Regions from separate parts of the Rhodoplanes sp. P11 genome, predicted to be linked through region 2. Evidence: riboswitches for the same ligand, from Rfam matches in the RefSeq annotation. Region 2 holds a riboswitch; each other region holds the start of a gene.
What was found. Region 2 has a riboswitch for thiamine pyrophosphate ahead of thiO (glycine oxidase ThiO). Riboswitches for the same ligand answer to the same signal wherever they lie in the genome.
Positions count from the first base shown of each region.

Region 1 (3,249 bases), on a different contig from region 2:
GGCGACCGGCGTCGGCTTCGCGGTGCTGATCTTCGACATCGACCTGTTCAAGTCGGTGAACGACTCGCTCGGCCACACCGCCGGCGACGCGCTGCTGGAGGCGGTGGCCGACCGCCTGCGGCGGCATGGCGGCCGGGCCGACACGCTCGGCCGCATCGGCGGCGACGAGTTCGCGGTCATTCACGTGACGGCGGGCGATCCACGCACTGGCGCCGCCACGCTGGCCGCCACCCTGCTGCGCGAGCTGCGCGCCCCCTACGAGATCGAGGGCAAGCGTATCGTCATCGGCATCAGCATCGGCATCGCGGTGGCGCCGCAAGACGGCGTGGAGCCGAGCCAAATCCTGAAGAGTGCCGACCTCGCGCTCTACCGTGCCAAGGCGGACGGCCGCGGCTGCTTCCGCTTCTTCGAGCCCGAGATGGACGCCGACGTGCGCCAGCAGCGCGAGTTCGAGTTCCAACTGCGCGAGGCGATGGTGCGGCAGGAGTTCGAGCTGCACTTTCAGCCGATCGTCGAGCTCGCCACCTTCCGGCCCTGCGCGGTCGAGGCCCTGGTGCGCTGGCGCCACCCCGAGCGCGGCCTGGTGCCGCCCGACAAGTTCATCCCGGTGGCCGAGGAGATCGGTCTCATCATCCCGCTCGGCGAATGGATTCTCGACGCTGCCTGTCGGGTCGCCGCCGCGTGGCCCTCGCACATCCGCCTCGCCGTCAACCTGTCGGCCGTCCAGTTCCGCAGCGGCAACCTGGTGGAGGTGGTGCGCGGCGCCATCGCGGCCTCGGGGCTGACTCCGAACCGGCTCGAGCTGGAGATCACCGAATCGGTGCTGCTGCAAAAGGATCAGGGCACCCTCGCGGTGCTGCACGAGCTCGCCGCCCTCGGGGTGCACATCGTGCTCGACGACTTCGGCACCGGCTACTCGTCGCTGAGCTATCTCCAGCTCTTCCCGTTCAGCAAGATCAAGATCGACCGCTCCTTCGTGAGCGAGCTGTCGAGCCGCTCCGACTGCGCCGCCATCGTCTGCACGGTCATGAACCTCGCCAAGGCGCTCGACATGACCACCACGGCGGAGGGCGTCGAGACCTGGGACCAGGTGGCGCTGCTGCGCGCCGCCGGCTGTAGCGAGGCACAGGGCTGGCTGTTCGGCCGGCCCGGCTTCGCCAGCGCACTGTCGCTCGACCGGGCACTCGGGCCGCCGCCCGACGTGTCCATCGCGGCGCCGTCGCCCGGCGGAGTCGCGGCCTGAGAGCGCGGATCGCGCCGACCGCATTGTTTCGCCGAACGACACGCGCGGTGCTCGCCCACCACTCCGAGCACACCGCCGCGCGTCCCGACGGCGAACACCGGCGCCGGCGCGCCCGTCGCCGCGCGACATGCGGCGCCTCGCGTTGACACGTCTCCGTCATCCTCTAGAGTGGCGGCTCGTTCCGAGGGGTGCTCCGGAAGGAGCTGAGACACCGCCGGCCTTCGCCCATCCGGGCGACGGCACCGCGGAAACCCTTTGAACCTGATCCGGGTCATGCCGGCGAAGGGACAGGGACTCATCCCAACCGACGCATGCTGGTACCGGATGCCCATCACGGGAGATCCGCATGAACAAGCACACCCCCGCCACCGCCCTCTCGATCCCGACCGTCACCACCGGCCCGATCGCCGGCTCGCGCAAGGTCTACACGGCGCCCGAGGCGGCGCCCGACCTGGCGGTGCCGGTGCGCGAGATCGTGCTGAGCGAGGCGGCGGGCGAGCCGCCGGTGCCTGTCTACGATTCCTCCGGCCCCTACACCGACCCGGCCGCCGCGATCGACGTCGAGAAGGGTCTGTCGCGCACCCGTGCCGCCTGGGTGGCCGAGCGCGGTGGTGTCGAGACCTATGTCGGACGCGAGGTGAAGCCGGTCGACAACGGCAACGTGTCGGGCCAGCATCTCGCGCGCGCCTTCCCGACCGTCCACGTGCCGGTGCGCGCTCTGCCCGGACACCCGGTGACCCAGTACGAATGGGCCAAGGCCGGCGTGATCACCAAGGAGATGATCTACGTCGCCGAGCGCGAGAATCTCGGCCGCAAGCGGATGCTGGACCGCGCCGAGGCGGCGCTCGCCGACGGCGAGAGCTTCGGGGCCGCCATCCCGCCCTTCATCACACCCGAGTTCGTGCGCGACGAGATCGCCCGCGGCCGCGCCATCATCCCGGCCAACATCAATCATGCCGAGCTCGAGCCGATGATCATCGGCCGCAACTTCCTCACCAAGATCAACGCCAATATCGGCAACTCGGCGGTGACCTCGTCGGTCGAGGAGGAGGTCGACAAGATGGTGTGGGCGATCCGCTGGGGCGCCGACACCGTGATGGATCTCTCCACCGGCCGCAACATCCACAACACCCGCGAGTGGATCATCCGCAATGCGCCGGTGCCGATCGGAACGGTGCCGATCTATCAGGCGCTCGAGAAGGTCGACGGCGATCCGGTGAAGCTCGACTGGGAGGTCTACAAGGACACCCTGATCGAGCAGTGCGAGCAGGGTGTCGACTACTTCACCATCCACGCCGGCGTGCGCCTCGCCTATGTGCCGCTCACCGCCGACCGCGTCACCGGCATCGTCTCACGCGGTGGCTCCATCATGGCGAAGTGGTGCCTCGCCCATCACCGCGAGTCGTTCCTGTACGAGCGGTTCGACGAGATCTGCGAGATCATGCGGCGCTACGACGTGTCGTTCTCACTCGGCGACGGCCTGCGCCCCGGCTCGATCGCGGACGCCAACGACCGCGCCCAGTTCGCCGAGCTGGAGACGCTGGGCGAGCTGACCCGGATCGCCTGGGCCAAGGGCTGCCAGGTGATGATCGAGGGCCCCGGCCATGTGCCGATGCACAAGATCAAGATCAACATGGATAAGCAGCTGAAGGAGTGCGGCGAGGCGCCGTTCTACACCCTCGGCCCGCTCACCACCGACATCGCGCCGGGCTACGACCACATCACGTCGGGCATCGGCGCCGCGATGATCGGCTGGTTCGGCTGCGCCATGCTCTGCTACGTCACGCCGAAGGAGCATCTCGGCCTGCCCGACCGCGACGACGTGAAGACCGGCGTGATCACCTACAAGATCGCGGCGCACGCCGCCGATCTCGCCAAGGGCCATCCGGCCGCCCAGATCCGCGACGACGCGGTGTCGCGCGCGCGGTTCGAGTTCCGCTGGGAGGACCAGTTCAACCTCGGCCTCGATCCCGACACGGCGCGCGCCTTCCACGACGAGACGCTGC
Region 1 covers NZ_CAXWGY010000001.1:1,138,050-1,141,298, reverse strand. The annotation lists gene ACFQUV_RS05065 (EAL domain-containing protein) at 1-1,243, shown strand, start outside; TPP riboswitch at 1,418-1,549, shown strand; gene thiC (phosphomethylpyrimidine synthase ThiC) at 1,590-3,249, shown strand, end outside.
Region 1: linked by a shared signal. The riboswitch ahead of thiC (phosphomethylpyrimidine synthase ThiC) and the one ahead of thiO (glycine oxidase ThiO) in region 2 are both predicted to bind thiamine pyrophosphate.

Region 2 (3,249 bases):
CGAGCCGGCCGGAGACGACGGCATCGCATGACGGCGTGCCGCCCGGCACCACGCGCGTGCTCCTCGTCGCGGCGCTGTCGCTGTTCGCCACCAGCCTTTTCATGCGCTGCGTCGATCCGCTGATCCCGCAGATCGCGACGGGCTTCGGCCTGGACACGGCCACGGTGGTGCTGCTGTCGACCGCCTATGCGCTACCCTATGCGCTGGCTCAGCCGATGCTCGGCAGTATCGGCGACACGCTGGGCAAGACGCGGGTGCTGAAGGTGTCGCTGGTGGCAAGCGCGGCGGCCGGATTTCTCGGCGCGGTCGCACCCGACTTCGCGGTGCTGATGGTGTCGCGCGTGCTGGTCGGCGTGCTGTCGGCCGGCATCTTCCCGATCGCGCTCGCCATCGCGGGGGATCTCGTGCCGGTGCAGCGCCGGCAGATCGCCTTCGGGCGGCTGCTGGCCGCCGCCATGCTGGGCAACGTCATGGGCTCGCCGCTCGCCGGCGTGATCGCCGACACGGTCGGCTGGCGCGGCGTGTTCGCGCTCGTCGCGACGCTCGCGCTCGTCGCCTTCGTGGCAGTGCAGATCGGCTTTCGCGGCCTCGCGCTCGACACCCGCAGCCGCTTCGACGTGCCGACCGTCATGGCCGGTTATCGCGCCGTGCTGCGCAACCCGCTCGCCAAGTTTTGCTACGCGGCGGTGTTCATCGAAGGCGTGTTCGTCTACGGGCTGTTCCCGTTCGTCGCGACCTTCCTGGCGGCGCGGGGCGAGGGGCGGGCGGTGATCGCCGGCGTCGTCATCGCCGGCTTCGCCATCGGCGGCTTCATCTACTCGGCGACGGTGCCGCTGCTCGTCGGCCGGCTCGGCGAGCGGCGCCTGATGCTCGGCGGCGGCCTGTTCATGGCCCTCGGCGTCTCCTCCACGGCGCTCGGCCTCGCCTGGCCGTTCGAGATCGTGGTGTTCATGGTGCTCGGCCTCGGCTTCTACTCGCTGCATGGCGTCATCCAGGTCTATGTCAGCGAGCTGGCGCCGGCCTCGCGTGGCCTCGCGGTGGCGCTGCACGGCTCCTGCTTCTTCCTGGGGCAGGCGCTCGGACCGATCGTGTATCGCGTCGGGTTCGAGCAGGCGGGTGTCGGCCCGTCGACCCTCGTCGGTGCCATGGTGCTGCTCACCACGGCGGCGGTCTGCGCGGCGCGGCTGCGGCGTGTGCCGAAGGTCGGTGACACCGCCGCCTGACGCAGCGCTGCCCTGACCTTGCGGTCGCCGTCCCATTGCGTCATCATCCGGTCACGGCCTGGGGTGCCGCGCGCCGTGCGCGGCTGAGATCACACCCGTGGAACCTGTCTGGGTCATGCCAGCGAAGGGAGCCGCCGATGGCAGCCTCGTCACGTCCTGATTCCGAATCCAAGCCCTCCATCATTGCGTCCGTCGACAGCCCCGATGTCGTGGTGATCGGCGCCGGCGTCTGCGGCCTCGGCATCGCCTGGCGGCTGCGCCGCCGCGGCCTGTCGGTCACCGTGCTGGACCGCGGGCCGGTCGGCGCCGGTGCCAGCCGGGTCGCCGGCGGCATGCTGGCAGCCTGCGCCGAGGCCGAGCCCGGCGAGGAGGCGCTGGTGCGCCTCGGCCGTCATGCCCAGTCGCTGTGGCCGGCCTTCGCGGCGGAGCTGGAGGCGACGACAGGCCAGTCGCTCGGCCTGCGACGCGAGGGCACCCTGGTGCTGGCGCTCACCGCCGACGATCGCGCCCGCCTGACCCATCATCACGCCTTTCAGCAGAGCCTCAGCCTGCCGCTCGACTGGCTGCCCGCCAGCGAGCTGCGCCGCCGCGAGCCGCATCTCGCGCCCGGCATCGGCGGGGCGGTGTTCAGCCCGGAAGACCATCAGGTCGATTCCGGCGCGCTGGTCGATGCGCTCGCGGCTGCGGCCGAGGCGGCCGGCGCGGTCCTGCGGCCGCATACCCCGGTCGCTGCCATCATGGTCGAGAACGGCCGCGCGGTCGGTGTGCGCCTCGACGATGGCACGACGATCCCAGCCGGCACCGTGGTGCTGGCGGCCGGCGCGTGGTCCCGTGGCATCGCCGGCGTGCCGACCGAGGCGCGTCCGCCGGTGCGTCCCATCAAGGGGCAGGTGATCACCCTCGGCATGAACCCGCGGGCGCCGCTGCTGAACCATGTCGTGTGGGCGCCCGGGTGCTACCTGGTTCCGCGCCACGACGGCCGCCTGCTGGTCGGCGCCACCGTCGAGGAGAAGGGTTTCGACACGGCCATCACGGCCGGCGGCGTGCTGTCGCTGATCGAGGCGGCGTGGCGGGTGCTGCCCGGCATCGAGGAGCTGCCGATCCTCGCCACCGTGGTCGGCCATCGCCCGGGCAGCCGCGACGACGCGCCGATCCTCGGCGCGTCGGCCGTCGATGGGCTCGTCTACGCCACCGGCCATCACCGCAACGGCATCCTGCTCGCCCCGGTGACCGCCGAGGCGATCGCCGCCCTGGTGGCCGGGGAGGGGACCGATCCCGCCATCGCCGGGTTCGGCATCGCGCGGTTCGCCGCGCCGGCGGCCGCCGCCTGAAACCACGACATCGGAGTGCCGTGATGACCCAACCGCCGTCGCCGGGCGCCGGCCCGGTGCCGGGCTCCCGCCCGGCCCACATCACCGTCAACGGTGTGCGCGAGCCTCACGCCGCCGCGACGCTCGCGGCGCTGCTCGTCGCCCGCGACATCGACCCCGCAGCCCGCGGCATCGCGGTCGCCCTCGATGGCCGGGTGGTGCCACGCGCCGCCTGGGCCGAGACCCCGGTTGCGCCCGGCGCGACCGTCGAGATCGTCCAGGCACGCCCCGGAGGCTGAGATGACCGACCCGAAAACCCTGTCCGACCCGCTGGTGATCGCCGGGCGGAGCTTCCGCTCGCGGCTCTTTCTCGGCACCGCCGGCTATCCGAACCGCCAAGTCATGCTCGATGCTCTCACGGCGAGCGGCACCGAGATGGTGACGGCGGCGATTCGCCGCATCAGCCTGGCCGGCGAGGAGGAAAGCCTGGTCGAGCTGATCGGCGAGCGTGCCCACTTCCTGCCCAACACGGCGGGCTGCCAGACTGCCCGCGACGCCGTGCTGACCGCCGAGCTGGCGCGCGAGGCGCTCGGAACGAGCTGGATCAAGCTCGAGGTGATCGGCGACCGCGAGCTGCTCTATCCGGATGTCGAGGAGCTGGTGCGGGCCACCGGAGAGCTGGTCGCGGCCGGCTTCACGGTGCTGCCCTATTGCAA
Region 2 covers NZ_CAXWGY010000019.1:360,567-363,815, reverse strand. The annotation lists gene ACFQUV_RS20825 (MFS transporter) at 1-1,223, shown strand, start outside; TPP riboswitch at 1,272-1,370, shown strand; gene thiO (glycine oxidase ThiO) at 1,361-2,554, shown strand; gene thiS (sulfur carrier protein ThiS) at 2,578-2,832, shown strand; gene ACFQUV_RS20810 (thiazole synthase) at 2,834-3,249, shown strand, end outside.

Region 3 (3,249 bases), on a different contig from region 2:
CCGGGGCGTGCGACAAAGGGTGGCCCCAGGTCACTCGTCGTCCGCTCCGTCCGTCCGCTCGTCCTTGCCCGCCGCCATGAGCCTGAACGCCGCCATTCTCATCAAGGTCCTGTCGGTCCTGCTGTTCGCGTTCATGTCGGCGCTGGTGCGGTATGTCGGCGAATCCGGGGTGCCGCTCGGCGAGGTGGTGTTCTTCCGCAGCGTGTTCGCGCTGATCCCGGTGGTGCTGATCTACGCGGCGCGGCGCGAGCTCGCCTCGGCGGTGCGCACGCGCCGGCCGCTCGGGCATCTCGCTCGCGGCTCGATCAGCGTGGCCGGCATGTTCCTCAACTTTGCGGCGCTGGCGCGGCTGCCGCTGGTCGACGCGACCGCCATCAGCTTCGCCGGCCCGATGATCACCGTGGCGCTCGCCGCCCTGGTGCTGAGCGAGCGGGTGCGCGCCTATCGCTGGTCGGCCGTGACGGTCGGCTTCGCCGGCGTGCTGGTGATGCTGTGGCCGTATCTCAACCTCGGCCGGCTGGTCACGGCCGGCTCGGCCGAGAGCACCATTGGGGCGATGTGCGCGCTCGGTGCCGCCTTCACCAACGCGCTCGCGGTGATCCAGACCCGCCGCCTCACCGACAGCGAGACGACCTCGTCGATCGTCTTCTACTTCTCGCTGATCTGCACGGTGGTCTCGTCCGCGATCCTGCCGTTCGTGTGGCAGACCCCGACGCTGCCGCAGGTCGTCGCGCTGGTGGCGATCGGCGTGCTGGGCGGCCTCTCGCACCTCTTGCTGACCGAGAGCTACCGCTACGCGCCGGCCTCCATCATGGCGCCGTTCGACTACCTGGCGCTCCTGTTCGCCTTCGTGATCGGCTATGCGGCGTTCGGCGAGATCCCGACCGTCTACGCCTATGTGGGGGCCGTGGTGGTGGTGCTGTCCGGCCTGTTCGTGATCTGGCGCGAGCGGCGGATCGCCGCCCGCCGCGCGCGGGAGCGCCCGAAGCTGCCGCCGCCCGACGCGGGAGCCTGACGGCGGCGCGCACAAGCCGGCGGATCAGAACGCCTTGAAGGTGATGATGGTGCGGGTGTCGACGATGCCCGGGATGGTCTGCACCTTCTCGTTGACGAAGTGGCCGATATCGGTGCCCTGCTCGACGTAGAACTTCACCAGCAGATCGAAGTCGCCGGCGGTCGAGTAGATCTCGGACGCGATCTCGGCGTCGGCGAGCTCGTTGGCGACCTGGTAGGACTTGCCCAGGTTGCACTTGATCTGCACGAAGAACGGAATCATGGCCTTCCCCTGGCGCCTCTCCGGTGCCGGCGCGGCTGGGTGGTCCGGCCCGCCCGGCGACGGTCGCCGCAATCGAGCAAAACCGCACCGCTTTGACAAGCGTCGGAGCCGATCCGGACGGCACCCGCGCAGGGGCGGCCGGGTCGCCGCCGTGGTGAGCCGATTCCGCGCTGATTTCCCTTGGAGAGAAAATGCTCTAAGGTCCGTCCCGCAATCTCAGCGGGGTGTCCGGCGGACTCGCCGCCGGGCTGAGAGGCGCGAACGCCGGCCGGAGGCAGACCCGGAGGTCCGCCGCACCGGAACCGACGCCAGGCCAACCCGTCGAACCTGATCCGGATCATGCCGGCGGAGGGAGCTCGAGATGCGATCGCGACCCGGCGATCCCGTCGACCATGCCGTTTCGCTCGATCGGAGCACCGTCCTCGACGGCGCAGCCGTCCTCGACGGCGCAGCCGTCCTCGACGGCGTCGCCGATGTGCTCGCCCGGCTGCGCGAGCGGCGGCCGCGGGTCCACTGCATCACCAACACGGTCGCCCAGGCGTTCACTGCCAATGTTCTGCTCGCCGCCGGTGCGGTTCCCTCGATGACCCATTCGGCCGAGGAGGTCGCGGCCTTCGTCGGCTCGGCCGACGCGCTGCTGGTCAATCTCGGCACCCTCGACGGCGAGCGGCGGGCCGCCATCGATCTCGCGGTCGATGCCGCCATGGCGAACGCTCGGCCCTGGGTGCTCGACCCCGTCTTTGTCGACCGCTCGCCGCTGCGTCGCGACGTGGCGGCCGGGCTGCTCGTCCGCCGCCCGGCGGTGGTGCGGCTCAACGAGACGGAGTTCGCGTCGCTGGCCGCGGCGCCCGCCGGCCCGCCGGAGACCGCCGCGCTCGCCGCCTTCGCGGCCGAGGCCGGCAGCGTGGTGGCGCTCACCGGCGCCACCGACCGCATGACCGATGGCCGGCGGCTCGCCGGCGTCGCCAACGGCCACCGCTGGATGGCACGGATCACCGCCATGGGTTGTGCGGGCGCCGCGCTGGTCGCCGCCTGCCTGGCGGTGGAGGACGATGCGTGGCTGGCGGCCGTCGCCGGCCACGTCGTGCTGGGCGTCGCGGCCGAGCGGGCCGCGGTGGTGTCGAGCGGCCCCGGCAGCCTGGCGGTGGCGATCCTCGACGCGCTCTCGGATCTCGACAGCAAGGACCTGCACGAGCGGGCGAAGGTGGAATGATGCCGGTCGATCTGCGTCTCAACGCCATCCTGGACCCGGAGCGGGCCGGCGGCCGCAGCCTCGTCGATCTCGCCCGCGCCGTGGTGGCCGGCGGCGCCACCCTGGTGCAGCTCCGCGACAAGCGCGGCGACACCCGCCCGATGGTGGAGACCGCGCGGGCGCTCCTCGCCGTGCTGACGCCGCTCGGCGTGCCGCTGGTGATCAACGACCGGGTCGACGTGGCACTGGCGGCCGGCGCCGCCGGCGTCCATGTCGGGCCGGACGACATGGCGATCGAGGATGCGCGCGCGCTGCTCGGACCGGGCGCCATAGTGGGTCACTCGATCAAGACCGTCGAGCAGGCCGAGAGCGTTCCCGTCGGGCTGATCGACTATGCGGGGGTCGGCGGCGTCTACACCACCCTGTCGAAGCACAATCCGGCGCCGCCCATGGGGCCGGAGGGCTTCGCGGCGATCCGCGCCGTGCTGCGGCGGCGGGCGCCGAGCCTGCCGGTCGAGGGGATCGCCGGCATCGACGAGACCAATGCGGCCGCGGTGATCCGGGCCGGCGGCGACGGCGTCGCGGTGATCGCCGCGCTGTCGCTCGCCGCCGATCCCGAGCAGGCGGCGCGGCGGCTGCGTGGCGTGGTGGATCAGGCGCTCGCCGGCCGGGTGCCGGCATGACGGAGGCGAGCCGCACCGCCATCGCGGTCACCATCGCGGGTTCCGATTCGAGCGGCGGTGCCGGCATCCAGGCCGATCTCAAGACCTTCTCGGCGCTC
Region 3 covers NZ_CAXWGY010000020.1:30,456-33,704, reverse strand. The annotation lists gene ACFQUV_RS21825 (DMT family transporter) at 77-1,015, shown strand; gene ACFQUV_RS21820 (Lrp/AsnC ligand binding domain-containing protein) at 1,040-1,276, opposite strand; TPP riboswitch at 1,487-1,649, shown strand; gene thiM (hydroxyethylthiazole kinase) at 1,638-2,489, shown strand; gene thiE (thiamine phosphate synthase) at 2,486-3,151, shown strand; gene thiD (bifunctional hydroxymethylpyrimidine kinase/phosphomethylpyrimidine kinase) at 3,148-3,249, shown strand, end outside.
Region 3: linked by a shared signal. The riboswitch ahead of thiM (hydroxyethylthiazole kinase) and the one ahead of thiO (glycine oxidase ThiO) in region 2 are both predicted to bind thiamine pyrophosphate.